4 regions of the Streptomyces sp. NBC_01260 genome follow, and region 3 is predicted to be linked to each of the others. Evidence: riboswitches for the same ligand, from Rfam matches in the RefSeq annotation. Region 3 holds a riboswitch; each other region holds the start of a gene.
The links. A riboswitch is a leader RNA that binds a small molecule or an ion and turns the genes downstream of it on or off. The one in region 3 is predicted to bind S-adenosylmethionine.
Positions count from the first base shown of each region.

Region 1: linked by a shared signal. The riboswitch ahead of thrC (threonine synthase) and the one ahead of OG322_RS03585 (hypothetical protein) in region 3 are both predicted to bind S-adenosylmethionine.
Region 2: linked by a shared signal. The riboswitch ahead of OG322_RS41800 (putative leader peptide) and the one ahead of OG322_RS03585 (hypothetical protein) in region 3 are both predicted to bind S-adenosylmethionine.
Region 4: linked by a shared signal. The riboswitch ahead of OG322_RS28360 (aminotransferase class V-fold PLP-dependent enzyme) and the one ahead of OG322_RS03585 (hypothetical protein) in region 3 are both predicted to bind S-adenosylmethionine.

Region 1 covers NZ_CP108464.1:3,623,090-3,630,125, reverse strand. Annotated here, with positions in the region: gene OG322_RS15970 (alpha,alpha-trehalose-phosphate synthase (UDP-forming)) at 1-704, opposite strand, end outside; gene OG322_RS15965 (glucosyl-3-phosphoglycerate synthase) at 762-1,712, opposite strand; SAM riboswitch class I at 1,866-1,992, shown strand; gene thrC (threonine synthase) at 2,010-3,302, shown strand; gene OG322_RS15955 (MoaD/ThiS family protein) at 3,383-3,661, shown strand; gene OG322_RS15950 (cold-shock protein) at 4,094-4,300, shown strand; gene groL (chaperonin GroEL) at 4,663-6,285, shown strand; gene OG322_RS15940 (hypothetical protein) at 6,374-6,577, opposite strand.
Region 2 covers NZ_CP108464.1:8,535,008-8,542,043, forward strand. Annotated here, with positions in the region: gene OG322_RS38045 (IclR family transcriptional regulator) at 1-168, opposite strand, end outside; gene OG322_RS38050 (VOC family protein) at 467-829, shown strand; gene OG322_RS38055 (ATP-binding cassette domain-containing protein) at 923-3,307, shown strand; gene OG322_RS38060 (glutathione S-transferase C-terminal domain-containing protein) at 3,292-4,005, opposite strand; gene OG322_RS41800 (putative leader peptide) at 4,268-4,393, opposite strand; SAM riboswitch class IV at 4,371-4,518, opposite strand; gene OG322_RS38065 (amino acid ABC transporter permease) at 5,118-6,122, shown strand; gene OG322_RS38070 (amino acid ABC transporter ATP-binding protein) at 6,119-6,994, shown strand.
Region 3 covers NZ_CP108464.1:786,744-793,779, reverse strand. Annotated here, with positions in the region: gene OG322_RS03600 (hypothetical protein) at 1-131, opposite strand, end outside; gene OG322_RS03595 (hypothetical protein) at 205-789, opposite strand; gene OG322_RS03590 (phosphocholine-specific phospholipase C) at 1,112-3,178, shown strand; SAM riboswitch class IV at 3,342-3,451, shown strand; gene OG322_RS03585 (hypothetical protein) at 3,500-3,889, shown strand; gene OG322_RS03580 (hypothetical protein) at 3,880-4,059, opposite strand; gene OG322_RS03575 (cytochrome P450) at 4,164-5,459, shown strand; gene OG322_RS03570 (cytochrome P450 family protein) at 5,456-6,712, shown strand.
Region 4 covers NZ_CP108464.1:6,358,080-6,365,115, forward strand. Annotated here, with positions in the region: gene qcrB (cytochrome bc1 complex cytochrome b subunit) at 1-1,617, shown strand, start outside; gene trpD (anthranilate phosphoribosyltransferase) at 1,744-2,808, shown strand; SAM riboswitch class IV at 2,892-3,009, shown strand; gene OG322_RS28360 (aminotransferase class V-fold PLP-dependent enzyme) at 3,182-4,597, shown strand; gene OG322_RS28365 (Lrp/AsnC family transcriptional regulator) at 4,660-4,941, opposite strand; gene OG322_RS28370 (rhomboid family intramembrane serine protease) at 4,938-5,675, opposite strand; gene OG322_RS28375 (hypothetical protein) at 5,837-6,079, shown strand; gene OG322_RS28380 (NYN domain-containing protein) at 6,117-7,036, shown strand, end outside.

The sequences.
Region 1 (7,036 bases), 2.8 Mb from region 3:
AGCCCGTGCACGCCGATGCGGGTGTGGCCGGTGCCGCCGAGGATCTCCGTGCAGCAGCCGATGAAGGCGTCCGCCCAGCGGCGGGTCAGGAAGGCCGCCCGGTCGGCGCCGAGGATGCCGCGCAGCACCTGCTCGGCGATGTCGTCGGGCAGCATCCGGAAGTAGTCGACGGGCGCCCACGGGGTGTGCGAGAAGTGGCCGATCCGCAGGTCGGGGCGGAGTTCGCGGAGCATTCCGGGCACCAGCACCAGGTGGTAGTCCTGCACCAGGACCGCCGCGCCCTCGCCCGCCTCCTCGGCGAGCGCTTCGGCGAAGGCCCGGTTGTAGGCCTCGAAGGAGGCCCACTGGCGGCGGAACTCCGCGTCGAAGACGGGTTCCACCGGGGTCTGGTAGAGCAGGTGATGGACGAACCAGAGCACCGAGTTCGCGATGCCGTTGTACGCGTCGGCGTGCACGTCCGCGTCGATGTCGAGCATCCGTACGCCCGGCTCCCCGACCCCGCGGCGGACCGCCTCGCGGTCGCCGTCACCGAGTGCGGCGCAGACCCACATCTTGTCGTCCACCGCGCTCAGCCCGGAGACGAGACCGCCCCCGCCCCGTTTCGCGTCGAGCGAGCCGTCCTCGTGGAGCGCGTACGAGACCGGACCGCGGTTGGACGCGACGAGTACCTGGGCGGCGTGCTGAGGGGCGTGCTCGGAGACCATGCTGCGGAACCTAGCCCGATCCCGAACCGTCCAAACGTGCGTGCGTCCGCGCTCCGGTCATGCCGCGCGGCGTGAGACGTACTCCTCGATCTCGCGCATCGGCGGCCGCTCCTCGGTGTCCACCGGATAGGTGTGCGGGACGAAACCGCGCTCGCCGCGCTCGAACTGGGTCAGCGAGGGGCGGACCAGATGGCCCCGGGAGAGCCGGAGCTGAGCGGTCCGGTAGATGGCCGCCGCCATCCGGCCGAGTGCCTGGCCGTCCTGGTGGCGGTGCTTCCTGACGCCGACGTCGACCTGTCCGAGCGCGTCCAGGCCGACCGTGTGCAGGGCGTCGACGAGCAGCCCCAGCTCCACTCCGTAACCGACCGGGAACGGCAGCTGTTCGAGCAGGGAGCGGCGTACGGCGTACTCGCCGCCCAGCGGCTGGACGAAGCCGGCCAGCTGCGGCCAGTGCAGATTGAGCAGCGGCCGTGCCACCAGTTCGGTGACCCGGCCGCCCTGGCCTGCGGTGTCCCCGAGGGGGCGGTCGTACATCGCCTTGACGAACTGCACCGAGGGGTCGGTCAGCAGCGGGCCGACGATGCCGGAGACGAAGTCGGCCGAGAAGTCCTTCAGGTCCGCGTCGATGAAGCAGACGATGTCACCGCCGGTCACCAGCAGCGACCGCCAGAGCACCTCGCCCTTGCCGGGGACGGCCGGGATGCGGGGCAGGATCGCGTCCCGGCGGATCACCCGGGCGCCCGCCCGGCGGGCGACCTCGGCGGTGGCGTCCGTGGAGCCGGAGTCGATCACCACGAGTTCGTCGACCAGCCGGACCTTCTCCATGAGCTCGCGCCGGATCACCCGGACGATGTCCCCGACCGTCGCCGCCTCGTTGAGCGCGGGCAGGACGACACTCACGCTCCCGCGGTGCGGGCCGCCGTCCCCGGCGGCCAGGAGCTGCTCCAGCGGGCGGTCGGCACAGGACCAGGAACGCCTGGTCAGCCAGCCTTCGACCTCTTCCAGCACGGTCGATACTCCCTGTATGTGATCCATCTCGCGGTTCGGACGACTATCTCAACAGTCCGGTGCTTCGGTTACAGTCTTGAACAACGCAGATGGCCGTGGCATGCCGGGGTCCATCCGCTGATAAACGCCTGGATCCATGGTCCAGTGCCACAGCGCTCATCCAGAGGGACAGAGGGAACGGCCCGTTGAAGTCCCGGCAACCATCCCGCCGACCGCGAGGTCAGGTGGGGACGGTGCCAATTCCGTCTTGTGGCGAAATGCGTCACGAGGAAGATGAGGAGAAAGGGCCTCGCCATCATGGCTGTTCAGACTGTTGCAGCAAACACCGAATCCTCTGTGGACCTTGGTCCCGCCGCGGCGCTTTCCTGCCGCGAGTGCGGAGAGCGATTCGAGCTCGGACCCCTTTTCGCCTGTGCGAGCTGTTTCGGGCCGCTCGAAGTGGCGTACGACCTGCCGAGCGGCTCCCCGGACGAGCTGAAGAAGCGCATCGAGGCCGGACCCGACAACATCTGGCGGTACGCGCCGCTGCTGCCGGTCCCCGCCGATGTCGCGGACAAGCCCAACATCAACCCCGGCTTCACCAAGCTGGTCAAGGCCGACAACCTCGCCCGTGAACTGGGCGTCACCGGCGGCCTGTACGTCAAGGACGACTCCGGCAACCCGACGCACTCCTTCAAGGACCGCGTCGTCGCGATCGCCGTCGAGGCCGCCCGCGCCTTCGGTTTCACCACGCTCTCCTGCTCCTCCACCGGCAACCTCGCCGGTGCGGTGGGCGCCGCCGCCGCCCGCGCGGGCCTGCGGTCCTGCGTGTTCATCCCGCACGACCTGGAGCAGGGCAAGGTCGTCATGGCCGCGGTGTACGGCGGTGAGCTGGTCGGCATCGAGGGCAACTACGACGACGTCAACCGCTTCTGCTCGGAGCTCATCGGCGACCCGCTCGGCGAGGGCTGGGGCTTCGTCAACGTCAACCTGCGCCCGTACTACGGCGAGGGTTCCAAGACGCTCGCGTACGAGATCTGCGAGCAGCTCGGCTGGCGGCTGCCCGACCAGATCGTCATCCCGATCGCGTCCGGCTCGCAGCTCACGAAGATCGACAAGGGCCTCCAGGAGCTGATCAAGCTCGGTCTGGTCGAGGACAAGCCGTACAAGATCTTCGGTGCCCAGGCCGAGGGCTGCTCCCCGGTCTCCACCGCCTTCAAGGCCGGACACGACGTCGTGCGGCCGCAGAAGCCGAACACGATCGCCAAGTCCCTGGCGATCGGCAACCCGGCCGACGGCCCGTACGTCCTGGACATCGCCCGCCGCACCGGCGGCGCCGTCGAGGACGTCAACGACGAGCAGGTCGTCGACGCGATCAAGCTGCTGGCGCGCACCGAGGGCATCTTCGCCGAGACCGCCGGCGGGGTGACGGTCGGCGTGACGAAGAAGCTGATCGAGGCGGGTCTGCTCGACCCGTCGCTCACCACCGTCGTCCTGAACACCGGTGACGGCCTCAAGACGCTGGACGCGGTGGCCGCCACCTCGCAGGCGACGGCGACGATCCGGCCGAGCCTGGACGCCTTCCGCGCCGCCGGCCTCGGCACCAGCTGACTCGGCACCAGCTGACTCGGCACCGGCTGAGAGGCTGCCGCAGCCTCCGGCCACCCGTGACTCCAGGAAGGGCACCCACCATGAGCGTCAAGGTCCGTATCCCCACCATCCTCCGCACCTACACGGGCGGCCAGGCCGAGGTCCCGGCCGAGGGCGCGACCCTCTCCCAGGTCATCGATTCCCTGGAGCGGAACCACCCGGGCATCGCCGCCCGCGTCCTGGACGACCAGGGCAAGCTCCGCCGCTTCGTGAACGTGTACGTCAACGACGACGACGTGCGCTTCGAGGGCGGCCTGGAAGCGGTCACCCCGGACGGCGCCGGCATCTCGATCATCCCGGCCGTCGCGGGCGGTTGCTGACCCCGGGACCCGAGCGTTCCCACTTCACCGCGTCACCGGAATTGCCCCCTCCGCGAGAGAAGCGGAGGGGGCAATTCTGCATGGTTGAGCGCGGTAGAGTGTGGGAAGTCCCCTCCGCTGCCCGTGCCCCCCGCATATGAGAATGCGCCCGGCCACGACAAGATGCAGCCAAAGTACCTGAACTTCTTGCGCCATAAGTCGCCTTTGTCTGGCCCGACTTGCCCTGGAATCTCATGAGTTACTCATGTTCGGGCGATCGGCGCTGCCCAGAATTCTCGTCCGATTGACCTGTTGCAGAGGGCAGTTGGGCAGATACATTCGGCCGCGGTCGACGCGTTCCGGCGCACGCACCCTCTCCTGTCGGGGGGTGGGTTCTGACCCGGGCCCGCGAAGTGCGGTCCTGTGCAAGGGCCAGTAATAGGGGAGTTGGGCATGGCTCAGGGCACCGTCAAGTGGTTCAACGCGGAGAAGGGGTACGGCTTCATCGCGGTCGACGGTGGTGCGGATGTTTTCGTCCACTACAGCGCGATCCAGATGGACGGATACCGCACCCTCGAAGAGGGTCAGCGAGTTGAATTCGAAATCTCGCAGGGCCAGAAGGGGCCGCAGGCGGACATGGTCAAGCTCGCTGTCGGCTGAGCTCGGCACGGTCGGCCAACGACACTACTCACGCACGGAGGGCCCGTACCCCTGGGGTACGGGCCCTCCGCGCGTCCGGGCCCCCTCGGCCCCCTGTCCGGTTGTCCGCACTCCGGAGGGGGCGCTTGCGCCCGCCCGTCGCCCGACCGCCACCCCTCAAGGAGCCTTCGGCGCTTGCACTCGACGGGGTCGAGTGCTAATCATTGGGCTTAGCACTCTCCGGGTGAGAGTGACAGAAACTTGGACCGGGCCGGTGAGGCCCGCAGGTCTGTCGGGGCAAGGAACCGGCAGGCGGCAGGCCGTCCGTCGCGGGCGCCACTCGGTCCGGAGAAATCCACCCCTGTCCGGGAGGACCACTTCATATGGCCAAGATCATCGCGTTCGACGAGGAGGCCCGGCGCGGTCTTGAGCGCGGCATGAACCAGCTCGCCGACGCCGTCAAGGTCACCCTCGGCCCCAAGGGCCGCAACGTCGTCCTTGAGAAGAAGTGGGGCGCCCCCACGATCACCAACGATGGTGTTTCCATCGCCAAGGAGATCGAGCTGGAGGACCCGTACGAGAAGATCGGTGCGGAGCTGGTCAAGGAGGTCGCCAAGAAGACGGACGACGTCGCCGGCGACGGTACGACCACCGCCACCGTTCTCGCTCAGGCGCTCGTCCGCGAGGGCCTTCGCAACGTGGCCGCGGGTGCGAACCCGATGGCTCTCAAGCGGGGCATCGAGAAGGCCGTCGAGGCCGTCTCCGCCGCCCTCCTGGAGCAGGCCAAGGACGTGGAGACCAAGGAGCAGATCGCTTCGACCGCCTCCATCTCCGCCGCTGACACCCAGATCGGCGAGCTCATCGCCGAGGCCATGGACAAGGTCGGCAAGGAAGGCGTCATCACCGTCGAGGAGTCCCAGACCTTCGGTCTGGAGCTCGAGCTCACCGAGGGTATGCGCTTCGACAAGGGCTACATCTCGGCGTACTTCGCCACGGACATGGAGCGCATGGAGTCGTCCCTGGACGACCCGTACATCCTGATCGTGAACTCGAAGATCAGCAACGTGAAGGACCTCCTTCCGCTGCTCGAGAAGGTCATGCAGTCCGGCAAGCCGCTGCTGATCATCGCCGAGGACGTCGAGGGCGAGGCCCTGTCGACCCTGGTCGTCAACAAGATCCGTGGCACCTTCAAGTCCGTCGCCGTCAAGGCTCCGGGCTTCGGTGACCGCCGCAAGGCCATGCTCGGCGACATCGCCATCCTCACCGGTGGCACCGTCATCTCCGAGGAGGTCGGCCTCAAGCTGGAGAACGCCGGTCTCGACCTGCTCGGCCGTGCCCGCAAGGTCGTCATCACCAAGGACGAGACGACGATCGTCGACGGCGCCGGTGACAGCGACCAGGTTCAGGGTCGCGTCAACCAGATCCGTGCCGAGATCGAGAACTCCGACTCGGACTACGACCGCGAGAAGCTCCAGGAGCGCCTCGCGAAGCTGGCCGGCGGCGTGGCCGTCATCAAGGCCGGTGCCGCGACCGAGGTCGAGCTCAAGGAGCGCAAGCACCGCATCGAGGACGCGGTGCGCAACGCCAAGGCCGCCGTCGAGGAGGGCATCGTCGCCGGTGGTGGCGTGGCTCTGCTCCAGGCCTCGGCCGTCTTCGAGAAGCTGGAGCTCTCGGGTGACGAGGCGACCGGCGCCAACGCCGTCAAGCTGGCGCTGGAGGCCCCGCTCAAGCAGATCGCCGTCAACGGTGGTCTTGAGGGTGGAGTCGTCGTCGAGAAGGTGCGCAACCTGCCGATCGGTCACGGCCTCAACGCCGCGACCGGCGAGTACGTCGACATGATCGCCGAGGGCATTCTCGACCCGGCGAAGGTCACGCGCTCCGCCCTGCAGAACGCCGCGTCCATCGCCGCGCTCTTCCTCACCACCGAGGCCGTCATCGCCGACAAGCCGGAGAAGGCCTCCGCGGCCGCTCCGGGCGGTATGCCGGGCGGTGACATGGACTTCTGATCCTGACGGATCGGTAGTTCGGCACAGCTTCACCACGTCGGCCCCCGGGGAGCGATCCCCGGGGGCCGACGTCGTTCGCGCATCCCGGCTACGGCGTGAACACCATCTCCGGGAAGCGGTCCGAAGGGCCGGCCAGCAGGTGGTCGTCGTGCCCGCACAGCCACCGCCCGAAGAACGACGCCACGTAGGCCCGGCTCGCGGCCGAGGACCGCTCCGGCCGCACCGTCCCGACCGCCGCCGCCAGGCCGCCGTCCGGTTCCGCGCCCTGCCGGGCCAGCTGCGGCAGCAGCACCTGCGCGTCGGTGTACGAGGCGTGGCGCGCTGAGCGTGGCGCCCCAGTCGACGGACCCCGGCGCCATCCCCAGGTTCAGTGCGGCGGCCCCCTCCGCTCCGCCGAAGTGGGCGGCCGCCGCAGCCGTCATCTGCGGCTCGCGCCGCGCCGGTCCGCCGGGTGCGGCCGGGTAGCGGACGCTGACCATGAGCTCGCGGCGCGCCGAGGTGCCCGGCAGCCACGGCTCGCTCCGCGCCGGGTCGACGAGGTGCAGGACGGTGCACCCGACCTCGAACGGGCCGGTGGGCCGGGGCAGCCGGGCGGCCGGCAGGGCGGCGCGCGTACGCCGGTCCCCGGCCGCGGAGGACGGCGCGGCGCCGGTGGCCAGCAGGGCGGATGCGGCGAGGCCGGTGGCGAGGACGCGCCGGCGGCCGGGCGTACGGGTACGAGGACGAGCGGTCGGGACAGCGGACACCTGGA
Region 2 (7,036 bases), 7.7 Mb from region 3:
GTCCCGCGCGAGTGCCTTCAGCAGCCGCTGGGCGGTGGCCAGGGGCAGCCCCGCCTCCCGGGCCAGCTGCTGCACGGGTACTTCCGCCGCGTGCGCCCCTGCCGCCTCCATCACTCGGAGAGCACGCTGGACGTTCGCGGTGAGCTCGGGGCCCGCCTCGTCACCCATGCCCATAAGCATGGACCCGGTGCCGGAAGGCGGCAATACGTCCTGTGTACGGCCCTGACCTGGGGCGCGTGCAGCGATGAAGGGACGTCGCGCGGTCCGGGACGGCTGACCGGACCGATCAGGAATGGAGAAGCGCGGCCACCGAGCCGCAGCTAGCGTGATGGCCAGACAGCGAGCGACTGGCCACCGCGGCCGAGAAACCGAACGCCGACCGCGACCGCCGGTTCCGCGCCCAGCTGCCGGCTCGGCGCGACCGTCCACACCGGGCCGATGTGCCCCACGAACCACAGGAGCGACCATGACCAGCTCGTCCACCCAGGGGATCAAGACCGTTCTGCATCCCGTGTCCGACCTGGCGGCGGCCAAGGCGGTGTACACGGCGCTGCTCGGTGTACCGCCGCAGGCCGACGAGTCCTACTACGTCGGCTTCGAGGCCGGGGGCCAGCACATCGGGCTGGTGCCGGCCGGGGGACCGCAGAGCATGACCTCACCCGTGGCCTACTGGCACGTGCCGGACATCGAGGCGAAGCTGGCCGAGGTCACCGCTGCGGGCGCCACCGTGAAGGAGCCCGCGCACGATGTCGGAGGCGGACGCCTGGTGGCGACCGTCACCGATCCCGACGGTAACGTCCTCGGGTTGCTTCAGGACGCTGAGCGCTGAACCGCCGGCCGTGCGTCCGTGACCGTGGGTGAATGCGCGACGGGGGTCGCGCATCGCGGCCCTTACCGACAGACAGATGGAGAATCGATAAGTATGGCCACCAGGACGGACGCGCAGTCGCCTGCGCCGCACGCTGCCGACATCCACGATGTGATCCGCGTGCACGGCGCGCGCGTGAACAACCTCAAGGACGTCAGCATCGAGATTCCGAAGCGGCGGCTCACGGTGTTCACCGGTGTCTCCGGCTCGGGCAAGACCTCGCTGGTGTTCAACACGATCGCCGCGGAGTCGCAGCGGCTGATCAACGAGACCTACAGCGCCTTCGTGCAGGGTTTCATGCCGACGCTGACACGGCCCGAGGTGGACGTCCTGGACGGGCTGACGACCGCGATCATCGTCGACCAGCAGAGGCTGGGCGCCGATCCGCGCTCCACGGTCGGCACGGCCACCGACGCCAACGCGATGCTGCGGATCCTGTTCAGCCGGCTCGGGAAGCCGCACATCGGCCCGCCCAGCGCGTACGCCTTCAACGTCCCCTCGGTCCGGGCGAGCGGTGCCATCACCGTCGAGCGCGGCGCCAAGAAGACGGTGAAAGCGACCTTCGACCGTACGGGCGGCATGTGTACGCGCTGCGAGGGCCGGGGCAACGTCTCCGACATCGACCTCACCCAGCTCTACGACGACTCCAAGTCACTCGCCGAGGGCGCCTTCACCATTCCCGGCTGGAAGTCCGACAGCTTCTGGACCGTCCGGGTCTACGCCGAATCGGGCCTGCTCGACCCGGACAAGCCGATCCGCAAGTACACCAAGAAGGAGATGCAGGACTTCCTCTACCGGGAGCCGACCAAGGTCAAGGTCGAGGGTGTGAACCTCACCTACGAGGGCCTGATCCCCAAGATCCAGAAGTCGTTCCTGTCCAAGGACAAGGAAGCGCTGCAACCGCACATCCGGGCGTTCGTGGAGCGGGCGGTCACCTTCGCCACCTGCCCCGAGTGCGAGGGCACCCGGCTCAGCGAGGGGGCCCGGTCCTCGAAGATCAGGCGGATCAGTATCGCCGACGCCTGCGCGATGCAGACCAGCGACCTGGCCGCCTGGGTCCGCGACCTCGACGAACCCTCGGTGGCGCCCCTGCTCACCGCGCTGCGGCAGACCCTCGACTCGTTCGTGGAGATCGGCCTCGGCTACCTCGCGCTCGACCGGCCGGCGGGCACGCTGTCGGGCGGCGAGGCGCAGCGCGTCAAGATGATCCGTCATCTCGGTTCCTCACTCACCGACACCACCTACGTCTTCGACGAGCCCACCGCGGGTCTGCACCCCCACGACATCCAGCGGATGAACAATCTGCTGTTGCGCCTGCGGGACAAGGGCAACACGGTGCTCGTCGTGGAGCACAAGCCGGAGACGATCGCGATCGCCGACCATGTCGTCGACCTCGGCCCCGGCGCCGGGACGGCGGGCGGGACCGTCTGCTACGAGGGCACCGTCGAGGGGCTGCGGGCCGCGGGCACCGTCACCGGCCACCATTTCGACGACCGGGCCACCCTCAAGGACACGCTGCGCAAGCCCACCGGCGCGCTGGAGATCCGCGGCGCGAAGGCGAACAACCTGCGTGACGTGGACGTCGACATTCCGCTCGGTGTCCTCGCCGTCGTCACCGGAGTCGCCGGTTCCGGCAAGAGCTCGCTGATCCACGGCTCGGTCTCGGGCCTGGACGGGGTGGTGTCGATCGACCAGGGTGCGATCCGCGGCTCACGACGGAGCAACCCCGCGACGTACACCGGACTGCTCGACCCGATCCGTAAGGCGTTCGCGAAGGCCAACGACGTGAAGCCCGCGCTGTTCAGCGCCAACTCCGAGGGCGCCTGCCCCGGTTGCAACGGCGCCGGCGTCATCTACACCGACCTTGCGATGATGGCGGGCGTCGCCACCGTCTGCGAGGAGTGCGAGGGGAAGCGGTTCCAGGCCTCGGTGCTCGAATACCACCTCGGTGGCCGCGACATCAGCGAGGTGCTCGCGATGTCGGTGAGCGAGGCCGAGGAGTTCTTCGGCCAGGGCGAGGCGCACACTCCGGCCGCGCACCGCGTCCTCGGTAGGCTCGCCGACGTAGGGCTCGGCTACCTCAGCCTCGGCCAGCCGCTCACCACCCTGTCCGGCGGCGAGCGGCAACGGCTCAAGCTGGCCACGCACATGGGCGAGAAGGGCGGCACCTACGTCCTCGACGAACCGACCACCGGCCTCCACCTCGCCGACGTCGAGCAACTGCTCGGCCTGCTCGACCGGCTCGTGGACTCCGGCAAGTCGGTCATCGTGATCGAGCACCACCAGGCGGTCATGGCGCACGCCGACTGGATCATCGACCTCGGCCCCGGCGCCGGCCACGACGGCGGCAGCCTCGTCTTCGAGGGCACCCCGGCCGACCTCGTCGCGGACCGCTCCACCCTCACCGGCGAGCACCTCGCGGCCTACGTCGGCGCCTGAGGAAGGCCCTGACCGAGGCCCTCGGCTGCCGCCGTCCTGCCCGGTGTGTCCGGGAAGGCGGGGTGGTCGCCGAGGCGCCTCACGTAGTCCCGGAGCCGGGGGTGGCCGCCAAGGGTGCCGGCCGGGCCGAGATGGACGAGCGCCACCCACAGGTCCACATCCGCAGCGGTCAGCTCCTCGCCCAGCACGTAGGGCCGCAGGGCGAGGTGGTGATTCAGCAGGTCCAGCGCCGCCGAACGCTCCGAGGGCCCGGCGGCCGGGGTGACGTCGCGGTCCAGCAGGTCGCGGAGGGCTTCGATGTCCGCGGCGAGGCCCGGCGGGCGCAGGGAGGAGGGGCAGGCCTCGTCGTGGCCGGACAGCAGGCCCGCGAGGTCGCGGAGGATGTCGGGGGTGTGGTTGCTGACGATGCGTCCGCTCCACCGGTCGCACAGGGCGGGCGCCGTCAGCGCTCCGTCGTAGTGGTGCATCGTGGCCTCGTACGCGCTGCGCAGCGAGGCGTACGCATCGGGTGTCTCGGCGGGGTGTCCCAGGAGTGTGGTGGCGACCGAGTCCTTGAGGCCGAGCAGACCGAGGGTGATCGAGATGCGGAGAGAGCGCGGACAACTCGACGACAGGAAAAGCTCGTAGCGGTGCGGTGCCGGGTAGAAGCCGCCGGCCAGGCCGACGCCGATACGGCTGTGGATGCGGGAGGACCGCACCGCGGCCGTGGGGCGAAGGCGTGGGGCGAACGCGATCGCCCCGGGTGAAATGGGTTCGCACGTAGCTGAGTTGTCTGTGCTGGAACTGCGAGAAGCTGTCTCGGGCATGACTCTCCTATGGGAATCACTGTGGGAATCCCTGCGGGAACGAGGAAGCCGCCGCCGCCGCCTCGTGGGCACCAGCGGCCGGATGTCGACCGACTGCGCTTTCGTACCGGTCCGGATGGAACGGGCGGGCCGGTACGCGTCCGGGAATGCCGGGCTAGTAAGCGCTGGAGACCCGCTGCAGATCGATGTGCAGACGCCTCGTCAAGCCGTTCCTGGGCAATTCCCACCGGTCCCGACTTCGGGGCTCGCGAGACGCGAGACCACGCTTGCCCCGCCGCACCGGCAGGACCCGGTCGTCACCCGGGGCACCCCGTCGCGGTGGAAGGGTTGCCTGCCAGCGGGCCGGGGCCGATGAACTGCCTGAGCAGGGCGAAACCCGCACAGGAAGCGCTGACAATCGTGACCGTCCATGTCAGTTTCGGTGCCCCACGTGACGCCGTCAAGAAGGCCGGACGGGCCGTCTCGCCTGGTGGTCACCGGCGTTGACATTCCCTCGGGGGCCATGCCTAACTTGCGGCGCGGACCGGTGATGAGCGTCAGGAAATTCTCTGGTGCGGCAGTCGGCAACCCTCGTACGCGGTGGGGTGCCCGGGTTCGGACCGGACCGGTGGACGTTCGGCAGACGTGAGGCCCCGCGGGGCGGAATGGTGACGGTGAGAGCGATGCACGCAGCTGAGGGGATGGCTGCCTGGCGGTCCCGCGGCCGCGTCCTGCTGTGCGCGGACCGCTCCGTCGACCTGCAGCGCGTCAACAGCGCACTGTGTACGGCCGTTTGTCGCGTTTCCTGTTAAGGCTGACGGCCTTCTGAGCCTCTGGCCTCCCGGCTCTCCGCTCTTCTGAGCCTCAGCTTTCCGAGTCCTTGACGTCCACCGCTGTCGCGGTGCGCCCTCTCCCCGCCCGGCCCCCGTTCCGCGCCGCTCGCCGCGTCCCGCCGATTCGTCCCTGATCGGCGCGGCGTCGCTGCCGGCCGCGGTCCGGGCTGTCCGCATCCGCTGGAGCCCTCCGTGAGTGAATCTCCTGGCGTCGCTGTGTCCTCGGGATCAGCGCCGCCCCCCGAGGCGGTCACCCGCCCCGGCCCACCCTCAGCGCCGAAGCCCCTGACGGCGCAGCGGGTCCTTCCGCTGCTGCGTCCCGGCCGCTGGATCGTCACGGCCGTCGTGCTCGTGCTGGTCGCCCAGACCGTCCACGGCCTGGCGACCAACCCCTTCTACCAGTGGGACCGGTTCCAGTACTGGTTCCTGCGGCCCACGATCCTCGAAGGCTTGCTCATCACCCTCGAAGTCACCGTGTACAGCGCCGCGTTGGGGCTGCTCGGTGGCGTACTGCTGGCACTGGCCAGACTCTCCCCGAGCCCGGTGCTGCGCGCGGTCAGCTGGGTCTACACCTGGCTGTTCCGATCGGTGCCGCTGATCGTGGTCCTGCTGTTCCTCTACAACTTCAGCGCGCTCTACCGCACACTGAGCGTCGGAGTGCCGTTCGGCCCGGCGTTCTTCACCTTCGACGAGTCCCGCCTCGCCACCGACATGGCCGTAGCCGTCATCGGCCTGAGCCTCAATGAGGCGGCGTACGCCTCCGAAGTGGTCCGCGGCGGCATCCTCTCGGTCGATCAGGGCCAGCACGAGGCGGCCTCCGCCCTCGGCCTCCCGAGGCGGTACCAGTTCGCGAAGATCGTCTTTCCGCAGGCCCTGCGCTCCATCACCCCGAACTACGTCAACCAGCTGATCGGCCTGATCAAGGGCACCTCGCTGGTCTTCTACGTCTCGCTGCTCGACCTGTTCGGCTCCGTGCAGAGCATGGGCAGCACCTACCCCGGCGACATTGTGCCGCTGCTGCTGGTGGCCACCGCCTGGTACCTGATCCTCACCAGCGTCGTGTCCGTCATCCAGTTCTACGTCGAGCGGTACTACGCGCGGGGCGCGCTGCGCACCCTGCCGCCGACGCCGCGGCAGAAGCTGTGGACCGGTCTCGGCGATCTACGGGCTCGGGTCCGGAAGGAGACGGCGATATGACCGCCAGGGCGACCGAAGAGGCCGGGGCGATCGAGAAGACCGGCGCGGCCGGCACGACTGGGGCGTCCGGGACGGGAACGGCGGCGGAGATCGTAAAGACCCTCGCGACACGCCCCGCCGCGGTCGAGGTGCACGATGTGCACAAGTGGTACGGCTCCCAACGCGTCCTGGAAGGCGTGGCGTTGGCCGTGCGGCCCGGCGAGGTCGCGGTCGTCCTCGGACCGTCCGGCTCCGGCAAGTCCACGCTCCTGCGTGTGATCAACCACCTGGAGAAGCCCGAGATCGGCCATGTCAGCCTGAACGGCGAGCTGATCGGCGTACGCAGGCATCGCGGGCGCCTCAAGGAGCTGAGCGAACGGGCCATCCTGGCGCAGCGCAGCCGGATCGGGTTCGTCTTCCAGAACTTCAATCTCTTCCCGCACCTGACCGTGCTGGACAACGTGGCCGCGGCTCCGGTGGCGACCGGAAAGCTGACCGGAGCCGAGGCACGCGAACAGGCCCGCGGCCTCCTCGCCCGCGTGGGGCTCGCGGACAAGGCCGCAGCCTACCCGCGGCAGTTGTCCGGCGGGCAGCAGCAGCGCGTGGCCATCGCCCGCGCCCTCGCCCTGCGGCCCGGGGTCATCCTCTTCGACGAGCCGACGTCCGCGCTCGACCCCGAACTGGTCGGCGAGGTGCTGGCCGTGATCAAGGATCTGGCAGGCAGCGGCACCACCCTCCTGGTCGTCACGCACGAGATCGGGTTCGCCCGCGAGGTCGCCGACCGGGTCGTCTTCATGGACGCCGGCCGGATCGTCGAACAGGGTCCGCCCGAGCAGGTGCTGGACCACCCGCGGCACGAGCGGACCAGGGACTTCCTGAGCAAGGTGCTCTGATCCCACCTCCGGGCGCCCGCCTGTCGCTCCACGGCGTGACCC
Region 3 (7,036 bases):
TCGCACTTGTCGAGCAGTTCACGGATGGTGGGCTGGTCCTCGGCGAGCGCGGTGCCCGGAGCGCTCAGGACGGCGCTGCCCGCGGTCACGAGCGCCGCGAGAAGCAGGGGGAGCCGGACTTTCACTGTCATGGGTGATCTCCGTGGGGGGTGATCGTGCCTGTGTGGGGGGAGGGAGGGCATGAGCGCCCGGTGGGAACGGTGGTCAGCTGAAGCCGATGGACTGGGTGCGGTCGTTCATGAACGACCCGATGGCGGCGCTGTTCGCCTCGAACGGGCCGTCCCGGTCACCGTTCAGTCCCGGCTCGGGGTAGAGCCAGAGTGCGCAGCCGCCCCACGGCTGCAAGGAGGAGATGCGGTTCTTCCAGTCGTCCTCGAGGTCGAACTGGAAGTTGACCCAGCCGTCCTTCACACACGGCTCGGCGCCCCAGATGGTCAGGGACGCGCCTCCGTACTGCTCGTCCTCGAAGAAGGTTCCCTGGATGACCCCGTCCTGCGCCTGGTCGGCCATTCGGGCGTTGAACGCGTCACTGCGCACCGCTTCGGTCGCGGACAGTGGTGCCCCGGTGACCCGGCCTCCGCTGGCGGCCTCGATGGCCTCCGTGAACGTCCGATAACAACGCTCGCTGCCGGACGTCGCGTTCACTGTGCAGTGCGGGGCGCCACCGTCACCAGTCAGTGGTCCGGCCGTGTCCCGGACGGCTGCGCCGGCCGACGGAGCGACGGCGGCGGCCGAAAGCAGCAGCGCCGCGGTCAGGATGCCGGAGGTACGTACGGATCTTGCACGCATAGGCAACATCGCTTTCCTTGGGGTCAGTTGGCTCCCCGCGTCTTTCCGGGATCGCTCACGGCAAACCGGCCCGGTCGCGCTCTCTTTCGCCGACATGTCGACCTCGCAGTCCAGTTCCGGCTCGCAGCATTCATGCGTACCCGGACGCGGCGGCGGATGCCACGGTCCGGACTGCGAACGGGAGCCCCCGCCTTCCCGCCGCCGAGTGTTCGGCCGAATGCCACCGTGTGCACACTGCACGGGTCTTCCGCCGGCCCGCCGGTTCTGGAACACTCCAGTCGCTTTCGCCCTTATGTTTCCTCACCCCACAGAGGCCCCTCTCATGGAAGAACTCAACCGTCGCCGACTCCTGCAACTCGCCGGGGGAACGGTCGCCTTCACCGCGTTGTCGAGCAGCATCGCCCGGGCCGCGTCACTGCCCGCGAAGGGCCGTACGGGCACGCTCCAGGACGTCGAGCACATCGTCGTGCTGATGCAGGAGAATCGTTCCTTCGATCACTATTTCGGCACCATGAAGGGTGTGCGCGGCTACGGTGACCCGCGTCCGGTCACGCTGCCCAGCGGGAAGCCGGTCTGGCATCAGAAGGACTTCCTCGGACGGGAGGTGCTGCCGTTCCGGCCGCCCGCCGACGATCTCGGGCTGCAGTTCCTCCAGGACCTGAACCACGACTGGGCCGGTGGTCACTGGGCTCTCAACAAGGGCAAGTACGACCAGTGGGTGCCTGCCAAGACCGCTACGACGATGGCCCACCTCACCCGTGAGGACATTCCGTTCCACTACGCGCTCGCCGACGCGTTCACCGTCTGCGACGCGTACCACTGCTCGTTCCTCGGCTCGACCGACCCGAACCGTTACTACCTGTGGAGCGGGTACACCGGCAACGACGGCACCGGCGGCGGTCCCGTGCTCGGCAACGACGAGGCGGGGTACGGCTGGAAGACCTACCCCGAGCGGCTGGAGGAGGCCGGGGTGTCGTGGAAGGTCTACCAGGACATCGGCGACGGGCTCGACGCCGCCGGCTCCTGGGGGTGGATCAACGACGCCTACCGGGGGACCTACGGCGACAACTCGCTTCTCTACTTCAACAGTTATCGCAATGCCAAGCCCGGAGAACCCCTCTTCGACAAGGCGCGCACCGGAACCGACGTCAAGAACGGTGACGGGCTCCTCGACGATCTGAAGGCCGACGTCCGGGCCGGGACGCTCCCCAAGATCTCGTGGATCGTCTCGCCAGAGGCCTACAGCGAGCACCCCAACTGGCCCGCCAATTACGGAGCCTGGTACATCTCGCAGGTGCTGGACGCGCTGACCTCCAACCCCGAGGTCTGGGGCCGTACCGCCCTGTTCATCACGTACGACGAGAACGACGGATTCTTCGACCACGTCGTGCCGCCGTTCGTACCGTCCGGGGCCGCGCAGGGGCTGTCCACCGTGGACACCTCCGCCGATCACTTTCCCGGCGACATCCGGTACTTGGCCGGTCCGTACGGGCTCGGCCAGCGTGTGCCCATGACGGTCGTGTCCCCGTGGAGCACCGGCGGTTTCTCGTGCTCGGAGGTCTTCGACCACACTTCCGTCATCCGCTTCATGGAAGAGCGCTTCGGCGTGCACGAGCCCAACATCTCGCCCTGGCGGCGCGCCGTCTGCGGCGATCTCACCTCGGCCTTCGACTTCCGCCGCAAGGACACCGCACCCGTCTCGCTGCCCTCCACGGACGGATACGCGCCGCCGGACGGCAACCGGCACCCCGACTACGTACCGGCGCCGCCGGCCTCCGGCAGCGTGCCGAAGCAGGAGCCCGGCTCGCGGCGCACCCGGCCACTGCGGTACGCGCCCCTCGTGGACGGGGTGGCCGACCCGGCCTCCGGGAAGTATCAGCTCACCTTCAGCGGCGGCGACGCGGCCGGGGCGCAGTTCCTGGTGACGTCCGCGAATCGCGGCGACGGGCCCTGGACCTACACCACCGAGGCGGGCAAGTCGCTCTCCGACCGTTGGAACACGGCCTACTCCAAGGAAGTGACCGACCTCACCGTGCACGGTCCGAACGGGTTCCTGCGCGCCTTCCGGGGGCCCGGCAAGGCGGCAGGACCGGAGGTGACGGCACGTCATAACGCCACGAACGGAGGGCTCGACCTGACTCTCACCCATGCCGGCACGGGCACTGTCCAGCTGACCGTGCGCAACGCGGATGCCTACGGCGGCGGGGCGCAGACATTCAAGGTGCGTGCGGGCACGACCGTGAAGCACGCCGTTGACCTGCGGGGAAGCAAGCGCTGGTACGACATCACGGTGGTCTCGGACGCGGACGCCACGTTCCTGCGGCGGTTCGCCGGGCACATCGAGACGGGCGAGGCCGGCACGAGCGACCCCGGGCTCGTCACCGGCTGACCGACCGGCCCGTGCCGCGGCACCGGCTGATCGAGCCGTCATCGCAAGGACAGGGGTGCATGGGGACCGGGTCCGGCCCTGTCCCCATGCACCCCTGACTATCCGTCGGCTGTGCGGCGCCGCCCGTCGGGGCGTACCGCCCCAATGCGTTAGGGTTTTGACGGGTCATGAGCTCCAGCGCGCAGCCCCGGCTGGCTGGACGGCACCCCGCTCCGCTGCGGGTGCTCCGGGTGACGACCTGCCCCGTGCGCGAGGTGCGGGGAACAGCGGACCGTGGTGCAGGCGCTCGGGGTCCCTCATCCCCGGAAGGCGGGACTCACCATGCTGCGTCACCTCACCGGCTCGGTGCGGAGCGACGGTTGCGAGCGCTACGCCGCAGGCCATCAGGTGCACTGGATCCATGCCAAGAAGTGCCGGCAGGAGCCGGGGCAGGCCGTCGAGATACTGCTGACCGCCGGTGACGTCCGGGACGACGGGTGGGTCGAACTGCGTGCCGCGTTCGACTACGCGGGCGGCCTTCCAGAGGTGTGGACGCACGCTCCGGACCTGCTGAGGGAGGCGCTCGCCGGTCACCGCGGACGCGTGTACTGGCTGTCCCGGTGGCATGCGCTGAAGCTCGTGAACGGCGACGACCAGGTCGCCGGACTCGTCAACGTGGCCCTCGTCAGCGGGGAGTTGTGCGGCGCCGCGGCAGGCTCCAGTCAGCCGTAGCCGTAGCCGTAGCCGTAGCCGTAGCCGTAGCCGTAGCCGTAGCCGTAGCCGTAGCCGTAGCCGGGGCGAGGGCGACGCGTGGTCGGGCGCGGGGTGGTCGGGGGCGGTACTTCGAGATGTTGGTCAATTGTGTGGAGATGTCCGCTCGGGGCTTCGTTCGGGCTGCACATTTGATCGCAGTTGACCGCTGTGGCGTCACATAAAATCCTTATAGTGGGCGTGCGTTGATCGCATGATCGTGACGCGTGAAGCTTCCGCCACAGAAGTCAGGACGATGACGCGCCCCTCCTCCGCAGAGCCCGAGCCCACCTTGCCCCCTCCGGAGTGCCCCGCGCACGCGGCGCCGGGGGCCGTGCCGCTCAGCGGGCCCGCGTTCCAGACCGAGCCGCATGCCGTCTATCGCGCCATGCGGCGTGATCACGGGCCGGTCGCCCCGGTGGAACTGCTGGGCGGATTCCCCGCCTGGCTGGTGATCGGGTACCGCGAACTGCATCAAGTCACCAGCGACGGCGAGCTCTTCCCGCGTGATGTCGGCCTGTGGAACCAGTGGAAGAACATCCCCGAGGACTGGCCGCTGCTGCCCATGGTCGGGCGGCCCCTGCCGTCCATCTACTTCAGTGCGGGTGACGAACACCGGCGGCACGCCCGGATGGTCGGGCCCGCCCTCGAAGGAGCCGACCCTTTCCAGATCCGCAGCCACTGCGAGCAGTTGGCCGACCGGCTGATCGACGCCGTGTGCAGCCGGGGCACCGCCGACCTCGTCGCCGACTTCTGCGAGCCCCTTCCCGTACTCGTCCTCGCGCGGCTGGTCGGATTCCCCGATGACGAAGGCGCCGACATCGCCCAGGTGCTGAAGGACCTGGCCGACGGCGGTCCGGGGGCGCAGGAGGCTCATCTGCGTTTCGGGGAGCACATGCGGCGGCTGGTCGCCGCCAAGCGCGCCGAGCCCGGGGACGATGTGACCTCCCGGATGCTCGCCTTCCCCGAGGCCTTCACCGACGAGGAGTACATGCTCGACCTGATGGCCATCACGGCCGCCGGGCACCTCACCACCGCCGACTGGATCAGCAACTCGCTGCGGCTGATGCTCACCGAGGCCGAGTTCGCCGACTCGATGGCAGGTGGGCGGCGCAGCGTGGCCGAGGCCATGAACGAGGTGCTCTGGCAGGACACGCCGACGCAGATCCTCGCCGGACGCTGGGCCTCCCGGGACACCCAGCTCGGCGGGCAGCGGATCAGGGCGGGGGACATGCTGCTGCTCGGGCTCGGCGCCGCCAACACCGATCCGCTCATCCGGCAGAACCTGTCCGGCGGCGGTGCCTCGGCCCAAGGGGGCAACGGCGCGCATCTCGCCTTCAGCCACGGCGAGTACCGGTGCCCCTTCCCCGCTCAGGAGATCGCCGAGACCATCGCCCGTACCGGTATCGAGGTGCTGCTCGACCGGTTGCCCGACCTCGACCTCCGGGTCGCCGTCGCGGACCTCGTACGGCGGCCTTCCGCGTTTCTGCGCGGGACCACCTCGCTCCCCGTTCGGTTCACCCCCGTTCGTACGACAGGAGACCCCTCGTGAACTGCCCTCACGCCGCCGCGCACACAGCTGCCCCGGGCGGCGGGACCGTCGTCATCGACCCCATGGTCCAGGACCTGGACGGTGAGACGACGAGGCTGCGCGACGCCGGGCGGCTCGCCCGGATCGAGCTGCTCGGCGTGCCCGCCTGGACCGTCACCCGGCATGCCGACGCCCGTCAGCTCCTGGTCGACCCGCGGCTGGTGAAGGACATCGACGCCTGGGGGCTGTGGCAGAGCGGAGAGGTGACACATGCGTGGCCCCTGATCGGGATGATCGATGCCGGGCGGTCCATGTTCACCGTGGACGGCGCCGAGCACCGGCGGCTGCGGACCAAGACCTCCCAGGCGCTCACGCCTCGCCGGCTGGAGGCCATCAGGCCCGACATCGAGAAGTTCACCGGGGAACTGCTGGACGCCCTCGCCGAAGGCGGCAGGGACGGGGCCGTCGTCGACCTCAAGTCGGTGTTCGCACAGCCGCTGCCGATGCGGGTCGTCGGCATGCTGATGGGCGTGGACCCCGCCGAGAACGCCATGCTGACCAGGCAGTACAAGGCCTTCTTCTCGATGCTCACCCCGCAGGACGAACGGCTCGCCCTGCTGGCCGAGTTGGACGTCTTCTACGCCGGGCTCGTGCGAGAGAAGGCCGCACGGCCCACTGATGACCTGACCTCCGCGCTGATCCTTGCCGAAGAGGGCGGCGAGCCCCTCACCGAGGAAGAGGTGGTGGGCAATCTCAAGGCGATGGTCGCGGCCGGCCACGAGACCACCATCGGGCTCATCCTCAATGCCGTACGAGCCCTGCTGGCCCACCCGGAACAGTTGCGGATGGTCCTCGACGGAGAGGTCTCCTGGGAGAGCGTGATCGAGGAGACGCTGCGGTGGGACACCCCGACCACTCATCTGCTGATGCGGTTCGCCGCCGAGGACATCCAGGTCGGTGACGACGTCATCGCCAAGGGCGAGGGCGTCGTCATCTCGTACCGGGCGATCGGCCGGGACTTCGAGCAGCACGGCGCCGACGCGGACGCGTTCGACATCACCCGCCCCACCCCCATCCGGCACATGACCTTCGGCCACGGTCCGCACATCTGCCCCGGGGCGGGGCTCTCCCGGGTCGAGGCGGGGATAGCCCTGCCTGCCCTCTTCGCACGGTTCCCCGGACTGCGCCTCGCGGTGCCGGACGCGGATATCCGCAAGCTTCCGGTGATGACCCAGAACGACATGGAAGCCTTTCCCGTCCTGCTCAACGCCTGAATCCGAATCGGCCGGCCGCGCGGGCAGGGGAGTGCCCGCACCACCCGCGGAAGGACCCTCGCGGTCCTCCCCGCCGCACTTCTCCCGGCGTTCGCGCCCGGGCCGGGGGCGGGTTCGGCGAGCGGTGACCGGTCGCAGCTCAGCGATGCCCGGGCGGCCGGGCAGGAGACCGCCGGCCGGCTGGGCGCATGGGCCCTCGCGGCCACCTGAGCGGCCAGCGCGCCGGTCCCGCTGATGTCCCGAGCCGGCTGTCCGGCATATCGTGGCGGTAGCCGTACGGGCGCCGCTGATGGCCTGCGGCGGCAGGGGACACTGAGTCGAAGC
Region 4 (7,036 bases), 5.6 Mb from region 3:
GCGACCGATACGAAGCGCAAGGCGCCCGCCGGTGAGAAGATGGCCGACTGGGCGGACGGCCGGCTCGGGATCTACTCCCTGGCCAAGGCCAACATGCGCAAGATCTTCCCGGACCACTGGTCCTTCATGCTGGGCGAGATCTGCCTCTACAGCTTCATCATCATCATCCTCACGGGTGTGTATCTGACGCTGTTCTTCCACCCGAGCATGAACGAGGTCGTCTACCACGGCCCGTACGAGCCCATGCAGGGCATCCGGATGTCCGAGGCCTACGCCTCGACGCTGGACATCAGCTTCGACGTCCGCGGTGGTCTGCTGGTCCGGCAGATCCACCACTGGGCCGCGCTGATCTTCCTGGCCGGCATGTTCGTGCACATGATGCGTGTCTTCTTCACGGGCGCGTTCCGCAAGCCGCGTGAGATCAACTGGCTGTTCGGCTTCCTGCTGTTCGTGCTCGGTATGTTCACCGGCTTCACCGGCTACTCGCTCCCGGACGACCTGCTCTCGGGTACGGGTGTCCGCTTCACCCAGGGCGCGATCCTGGCCACGCCGGTCGTCGGCACGTACATCTCGATGTTCCTGTTCGGCGGGGAGTTCCCCGGTGGCGACATCGTCGCCCGGTTCTACTCGATCCACATCCTGCTGCTGCCCGGCATCATGATGGGCCTGCTGGTGGCACACCTGATCCTGGTCTTCTACCACAAGCACACGCAGTTCGCGGGTCCCGGCCGGACCAACAAGAACGTCGTCGGCATGCCGCTGCTCCCGGTGTACATGGCGAAGGCCGGAGGATTCTTCTTCCTGGTCTTCGGCGTCATCGCCGTCATGGCGGCCATCGCCTCGATCAACCCGATCTGGGCCATCGGCCCGTACCGCCCGGACCAGGTGTCCACCGGCGCCCAGCCCGACTGGTACATGGGCTTCGCCGAGGGTCTGATCCGAGTGATGCCCGGCTGGGAGATCAACCTCTGGGGTCACACGCTCGTCCTGGGTGTGTTCATCCCGCTGATGGCCTTCGGACTGGTGCTCGCGATCATCGCGGTCTACCCGTTCATCGAGTCCTGGATCACCGGGGACAAGCGCGAGCACCACATTCTGGACCGCCCGCGCAACGCTCCCACCCGTACGGCCTTCGGCGTGGCCTGGATCACCGAGTACATCATCGTCTTCATCGGCGGCGGCAACGACCTGTGGGCCACGCACTTCCACCTGTCGCTGAACGCCATCTCGTGGTTCGTCCGGATCTTCATCTTCGTGGGCCCGGTCATCGCGTTCATCGCCACCCGGCGGATCTGCCTCGGCCTTCAGCGCCGGGACAAGGAGAAGGTGCTGCACGGGCGCGAGTCCGGGCTCATCAAGCGCCTGCCGCACGGTGAGTTCGTCGAGGTCCACGAGCCGCTCTCACCCGCGGCGCTGCACACGCTCACCGCGCACGAGCAGTACAAGCCGCTCGAGATCGGCCCGACGGTCGACGAGAACGGTGTCGAGCGCAAGGTGTCCCTGGTCCACAAGGTGCGGGCCAGGCTCAGCCAGAGCCTGTACGGCGAGGACAACCAGATCGCCAAGCCCTCTGCCGAGGAGTACAAGGAGATCAACAGCGGCCACGGCCACCACTGATCACCTGAACTGATCGCCACAGCAGGAGCCCCGCCCATCCATACGATGGACGGGGCTCTTCGCTGTCCCCCGCGCTCGATAGGGTGGTCACATCCCTTTATCGGCTGTGGACCCCAGGAGCGGACCATGAACGTTGTGACCCCGGTCGGCGGCGACAGCGTGGCGGCTCGTACCTGGCCCGGCGTGCTGACCCCGCTGCTGCGCGGCGAGGACCTGAGCGCCGACGACACCGCGTGGGCGATGGACCGCATCATGAGCGGTGAGGCGACCGACGTGCAGATCGCCGGCTTCGCGGTGGCCCTGCGCGCCAAGGGCGAGACCGTCACGGAGGTCACCGGTCTGGTCCGTGCGATGTACGAGCACGCCACCACGATTCACGTGCCCGGCCGTACGGTCGACATCGTCGGCACCGGTGGCGACATGGCCAAGACGGTCAACATCTCCACCATGTCCGCGATCGTCGTGGCGGGGGCCGGGGCCAAGGTCGTCAAGCACGGCAACCGCGCCTCCTCCTCGGCCAGCGGCTCCTCCGACGTACTGGGCAAGCTCGGCGTCAATCTGGATCTGCCCCCGCAGCGCGTCGTCGAGGTGGCCGAGGAGGCGGGCATCACCTTCTGCTTCGCGGTGAAGTTCCACCCCGCCCTGCGGTACGCGGCGAAGGCCCGGGCGGAGCTGGGCGCCCCGACCACCTTCAACATTCTCGGTCCGCTCACCAATCCGGCCCAGGTGCGCTCCCAGGCCATCGGGGTCGCCGACCTGCGGATGGCACCCATCGTCGCGGGCGTGCTCGCCGAACGCGGCAACTCCGCGCTGGTCTTCCGCGGCGACGACGGCCTGGACGAGCTGACCACCACCGCGACCTCCAGGGTCTGGGTGGCCCGGGACGGCGTCGTGCGCGAGCAGGCCTTCGACCCGCGCGACGTCGGCCTGGAGCTGGTACCGGTGGAAGCGCTGCGCGGCGCCGACGCCTCGTACAACGCCGATGTGGCCCGCCGGCTGCTGGCCGGCGAGACCGGTCCCGTACGGGAGGCCGTCCTGCTCAACGCGGCGGCGGCCCTGGTCGCGCTGGACCAGGGGGAGGGCACGCTTACCGAGCAGCTCGCCGCCGGTATCGCGAAGGCCGCCGAGTCCATCGACTCCGGGTCCGCCGGGCGGGCGCTGGAGAGATGGGTCAGGGCCAGCAACGCCTGAGCGCAGGGAATGTGAAGCAGGGCGCAGTCCATGATCTGGACTGCGCCTTGCGCGTTCACCCACGTATGGCAAGATGCTGGGCAGGTCATGAGTGACAGCGACTACGGCCCCGGCCCGCTGTCCGGCAACCCTCCGTCCGTGGCGGGGTGCCCCGGGTGAAGACCAGGCCGTAGGCAGCGAGGTCTGCGGCAAGCGCGGACCCCTCGACGTCGTGAGACGTCCACCCGTGGGGTCCTGGTCCTCAGGGAGCCTCTGTGAGCAAGCGAATGCGATAGGGCTTTTCGGCCCTCCTCCGCACACCCTTCTTCTTCCTTCCGTGCTGCCGCGTATCCGCGGGCACGCGGAATTCGCCTGCCTGTTACGGGAGTTCGTCATGTCTGTCTTCACCGCTGCCGCCGACCAGTCCATTTGTGCCCCGTTGCCCGTTCTGGGGAAGGATGTGACGGTTCCGCTGGTGACCGGCGGTGAGGTCACGTACGCCGCGCTGGACTACGCCGCCAGCGCCCCGGCCCTGCAGCGGGTGTGGGACGACGTCGCCGCGTACGCGCCGTACTACGGCAGCGTCCACCGCGGCGCCGGATACCTCTCGCAGCTCTCCACGGACCTCTTCGAGAGCAGCCGGGTCACCGTCGCGGAGTTCCTCGGCTGCCGCGCCGACGATCAGGTGGTCTTCACCCGGTCGACCACCGACTCGCTCAACCTGCTGGCCGCGGCGGTTCCCGCCGACTGCCAGGTCTTCGTCTTCGAGACCGAGCACCACGCGTCGCTGCTGCCCTGGCGCGACGCCCGCGTGACCTACCTGAACGCCCCGCGCACCCCCGCCCAGGCCGTCGCCGCGCTGGAGCGGGCACTCGCCGACCGCGATCCTTCCCCGAGCTCTCAGCTTCGTTCGAGCAGGGGAGGCCCCACTGGTCCCGCGCTGGTCTGCGTCACCGGCGCCTCCAATGTCACCGGTGAGCTGTGGCCGGTCAAGGAGCTCGCCGCCGCCGCGCACGCTCACGGCGCGCGGATCGTGCTGGACGCCGCGCAGCTGGCCCCGCACCACCCCGTCGACATCGCCGAGCTGGACGTCGACTGGGTCGCCTTCTCCGGACACAAGCTGTACGCGCCGTTCGGCTCGGGCGTCCTGGCCGGCCGCTCCGACTGGCTGCGCGACGCCGACCCCTACCTGGCCGGCGGCGGCGCCTCCCGCAAGGTGGCCCGGCGGGCCGGCGGCGGGGTGGACGTCGAGTGGCACACCACCGCCGCCCGCCACGAGGCAGGTTCCCCCAACGTCATCGGCGTCTACTCCATCGCCTCCGCCTGCAAGGCGCTCACCGAGGCCGGATTCGAGGGCCTGGTCGCCCGGGAGCAGCAGCTCGTCACCGCGGTCCGTGCCGGACTCGCCGAGGTCCCCGCGGTCAAGGTGCTCTCGTTGTTCGGCGACGACGCCCCGCGGGTCGGCGTCATCTCCTTCGTGGTGGAGGGCTGGAACAGCTCGCACTTCGCCGCGGCGCTCTCCGCGGAGTACGGCATCGGGGTGCGCGACGGACTGTTCTGCGCCCACCCGCTGGTGCGCACCCTGCTCGGCAGCGACCCGCAGGACGTCGGCGAGTGCGGTGCGCCTGAGGCCGATCCGGGGGAGAGGTCGCTCAACGCGATCCGGGTCAGCTTCGGTGCCGGCACGCCGGACGAGCACATCGAGCGCTTCGTGCGGGCGGTCAAGGAGCTGGTGAGCGAGGGCGCCCAGTGGAAGTACCGCACCGAGGGCGGCCGTTGCGTCCCGGACCGGGGTACCGCCCAGGTCTGAGGGGCGCAGAACGCGTTCGGCCGGGTACGGACAGCTGTCCGTACCCGGCCGAACGTATGTACCTATGCGTCCAGGCCGATGGCGAAGGCCGCCTCCAGGTCGTGCTGCGAGTACGTACGGAACGCCACGTGGGTGTCGGTCCCCTCGACGCCGGGGATCTTGCTGATCCGGCCGGGGATGACGTCGGCCAGATCGTCGTGCTTGGCCACCCGGACCATGGCGATCAGGTCGTACGTACCGGTGACCGAGAAGACCTCGCTGACGCTGTCCAGCGCTGCGACGGCCTCGGCGATCTCGGGAATCCGGTCCACACTGGTCTTGATGAGCACGATCGCGGTGATCACGGCTGGCTTTCTCCCTCGGTGGCCGTGGCTGGAGATCTCACTCTAGCGCCACGCCGGTAGCGCCCCCAGGCGTAGAGGAAGCCGATGGCGAAGCCGACCACATGAGCGAGATAGGCCACGCCGGGGCCGCTGCCGGCGCCCTTGGCGGCCAGCCACTGCAGCACGAACCAGAAGATCAGCACGATCCAGGCGGGGAAGCGCAGCGGCAGGAAGAGCAGGAACGGGAACACGCTGGTGACCCGGGCCCTGGGGAAGAGGTAGAGGAAGGCGCCCAGTACCGCCGAGATCGCCCCGGACGCGCCGACGAGCGTCTCGTCGGACGTGGCGTGCGCGGCCGCGTAGGCGAGCAGGGCGAGGTAGCCGCAGCCGAGGTAGAAGAACGCGAACTCGGTGTGGCCCATGCGCTCCTCGGCCATCGCTCCGAACACGTACAGGAACAGTATGTTGCCGAGCAGATGCAGCCAGCTGCCGTGCACGAAGAGCGCGGTCAGCGGCGTGAGCAGGGCGTGGGCGGAGCCGTCCCAGAGTTCGCTCGGGATCACGCCCCAGCGCTCGAAGTACCCGGCCTGGGCGGACAGCAGGGCGTCCGCGCTGCCGTACACCGGGTTGAGCCCGGAGAGCGGGCTGATCGCGAAGACCACGCAGCACAGGGCGATGAGGGCGTACGTCACCGGCGGCCCGCCCGAGGTGGCCGCCCGCAGGAGTCTGCCGGCCGCAGCCCGCCGATCGATCATGAACAGAGCATGACGCAACTGGAGGGAACAGGACAGACCGCCTCGCCGTGCCGGTGGTATGCGGCGAGGCCGTAGGGTTACGGCAGGACATCCGCAGTTCGACGGCGCACCGCGAAGATCCTTATGTGGCAGCACGAGGCCCGACGAAAGAGGACGCAACGATGACGACGGTTCCCCAGCCGACCGAGGCGACCCGCTGGCGCTGCACGCTCTGCGGAAACCTCACGCGATTCGACGTGACGCGCTCCTCCAAGGTCGTCGAATACGTCCATCTCGACCTGGCCGGGGAGTCGAGCGTCGAGGAACGCGAGGTGGTCAGTGAGACCATCGAGTCGGTGCGCTGTCGTTGGTGCAACGCGGTGGACCAGATCGAGCTAGTCGACAGGCCCGGTGCCGACTCCTGACGGGGCCGTGCGGACATACAGTTTGAGGTGACGGATGGTGGAGCAGCCCGCTGGCGGCGCCGCGTCGGCCGATGCGGCCGACGATGCCGTGGAGGTGCTCGACCGCCCGCTGCCCGAAGGTGTACGGCGTCGGGTCGTCGCGCTGGTCTCGGACGCGTTCGGCGGCCTCACGGTCACCGAACTCCCGGCCCAGCTCAGACAGTACGCCCGCTTCACGCCGACCCGGCGTGCCAAGTTCGCCGGGAACGCGATGGCGGCCGCCCTGGAGGGCGACGCCGCGTTCCGCCGGCGCATCGGCGAACGGCTGAGGGAGACCCAGCCGGAGCTGAGTGCCGCCCTGGAGGCCGGCTCGCCGCCCGCCGCCGCCGACCCCGTCGATGTGGCCGCCGCGGCCTATGTGCTCCGTCCGGCCGGCTGGGTGAAGCTCCTCGCCGCCGCGGGTGAGGAGGCGCAGCGGGCCGACGCCGAGCGGGCCGACGACGAGATCCGGCGCGAACTGGGACGGCTGAGCGAGGAACTCGCCCAGGCCCGCGCCCAGACGAGGAGCGAGACCGAACGGCTCCGCAGTGACCTCGACGCGGCCCGCAAGGAGGCCGAGTCGCTCCAGCGCAAACTGCGCAGCGCGGCCAACGAGGTGAAGCGCGGCGAGGCCGCGCTGCGCCAGGGCAGGGCCGAGAGCGACGCCGTACGGGCCGAGGCGGCCGCCCAGGTCTCGGCGGCGGAGAGCGAGACCCGGAGGCTGCGGGCCCGGCTCGGCGAGGCGGAGGCGTCCGTCGAGGCGGGGCGCCGGGCCGCCCGCGAGGGGCGGTCGGTCGAGGACATGCGGCTGCGGCTGCTGCTCGACACGGTGCTCGAAGCGGCCGGCGGACTGCGCCGCGAACTGGCCCTGCCGCCGTCCTCGATGCGCCCCGCGGACACCGTCGACGCCGTCGAGCCGGGCCGGATGTCACCCAAGGA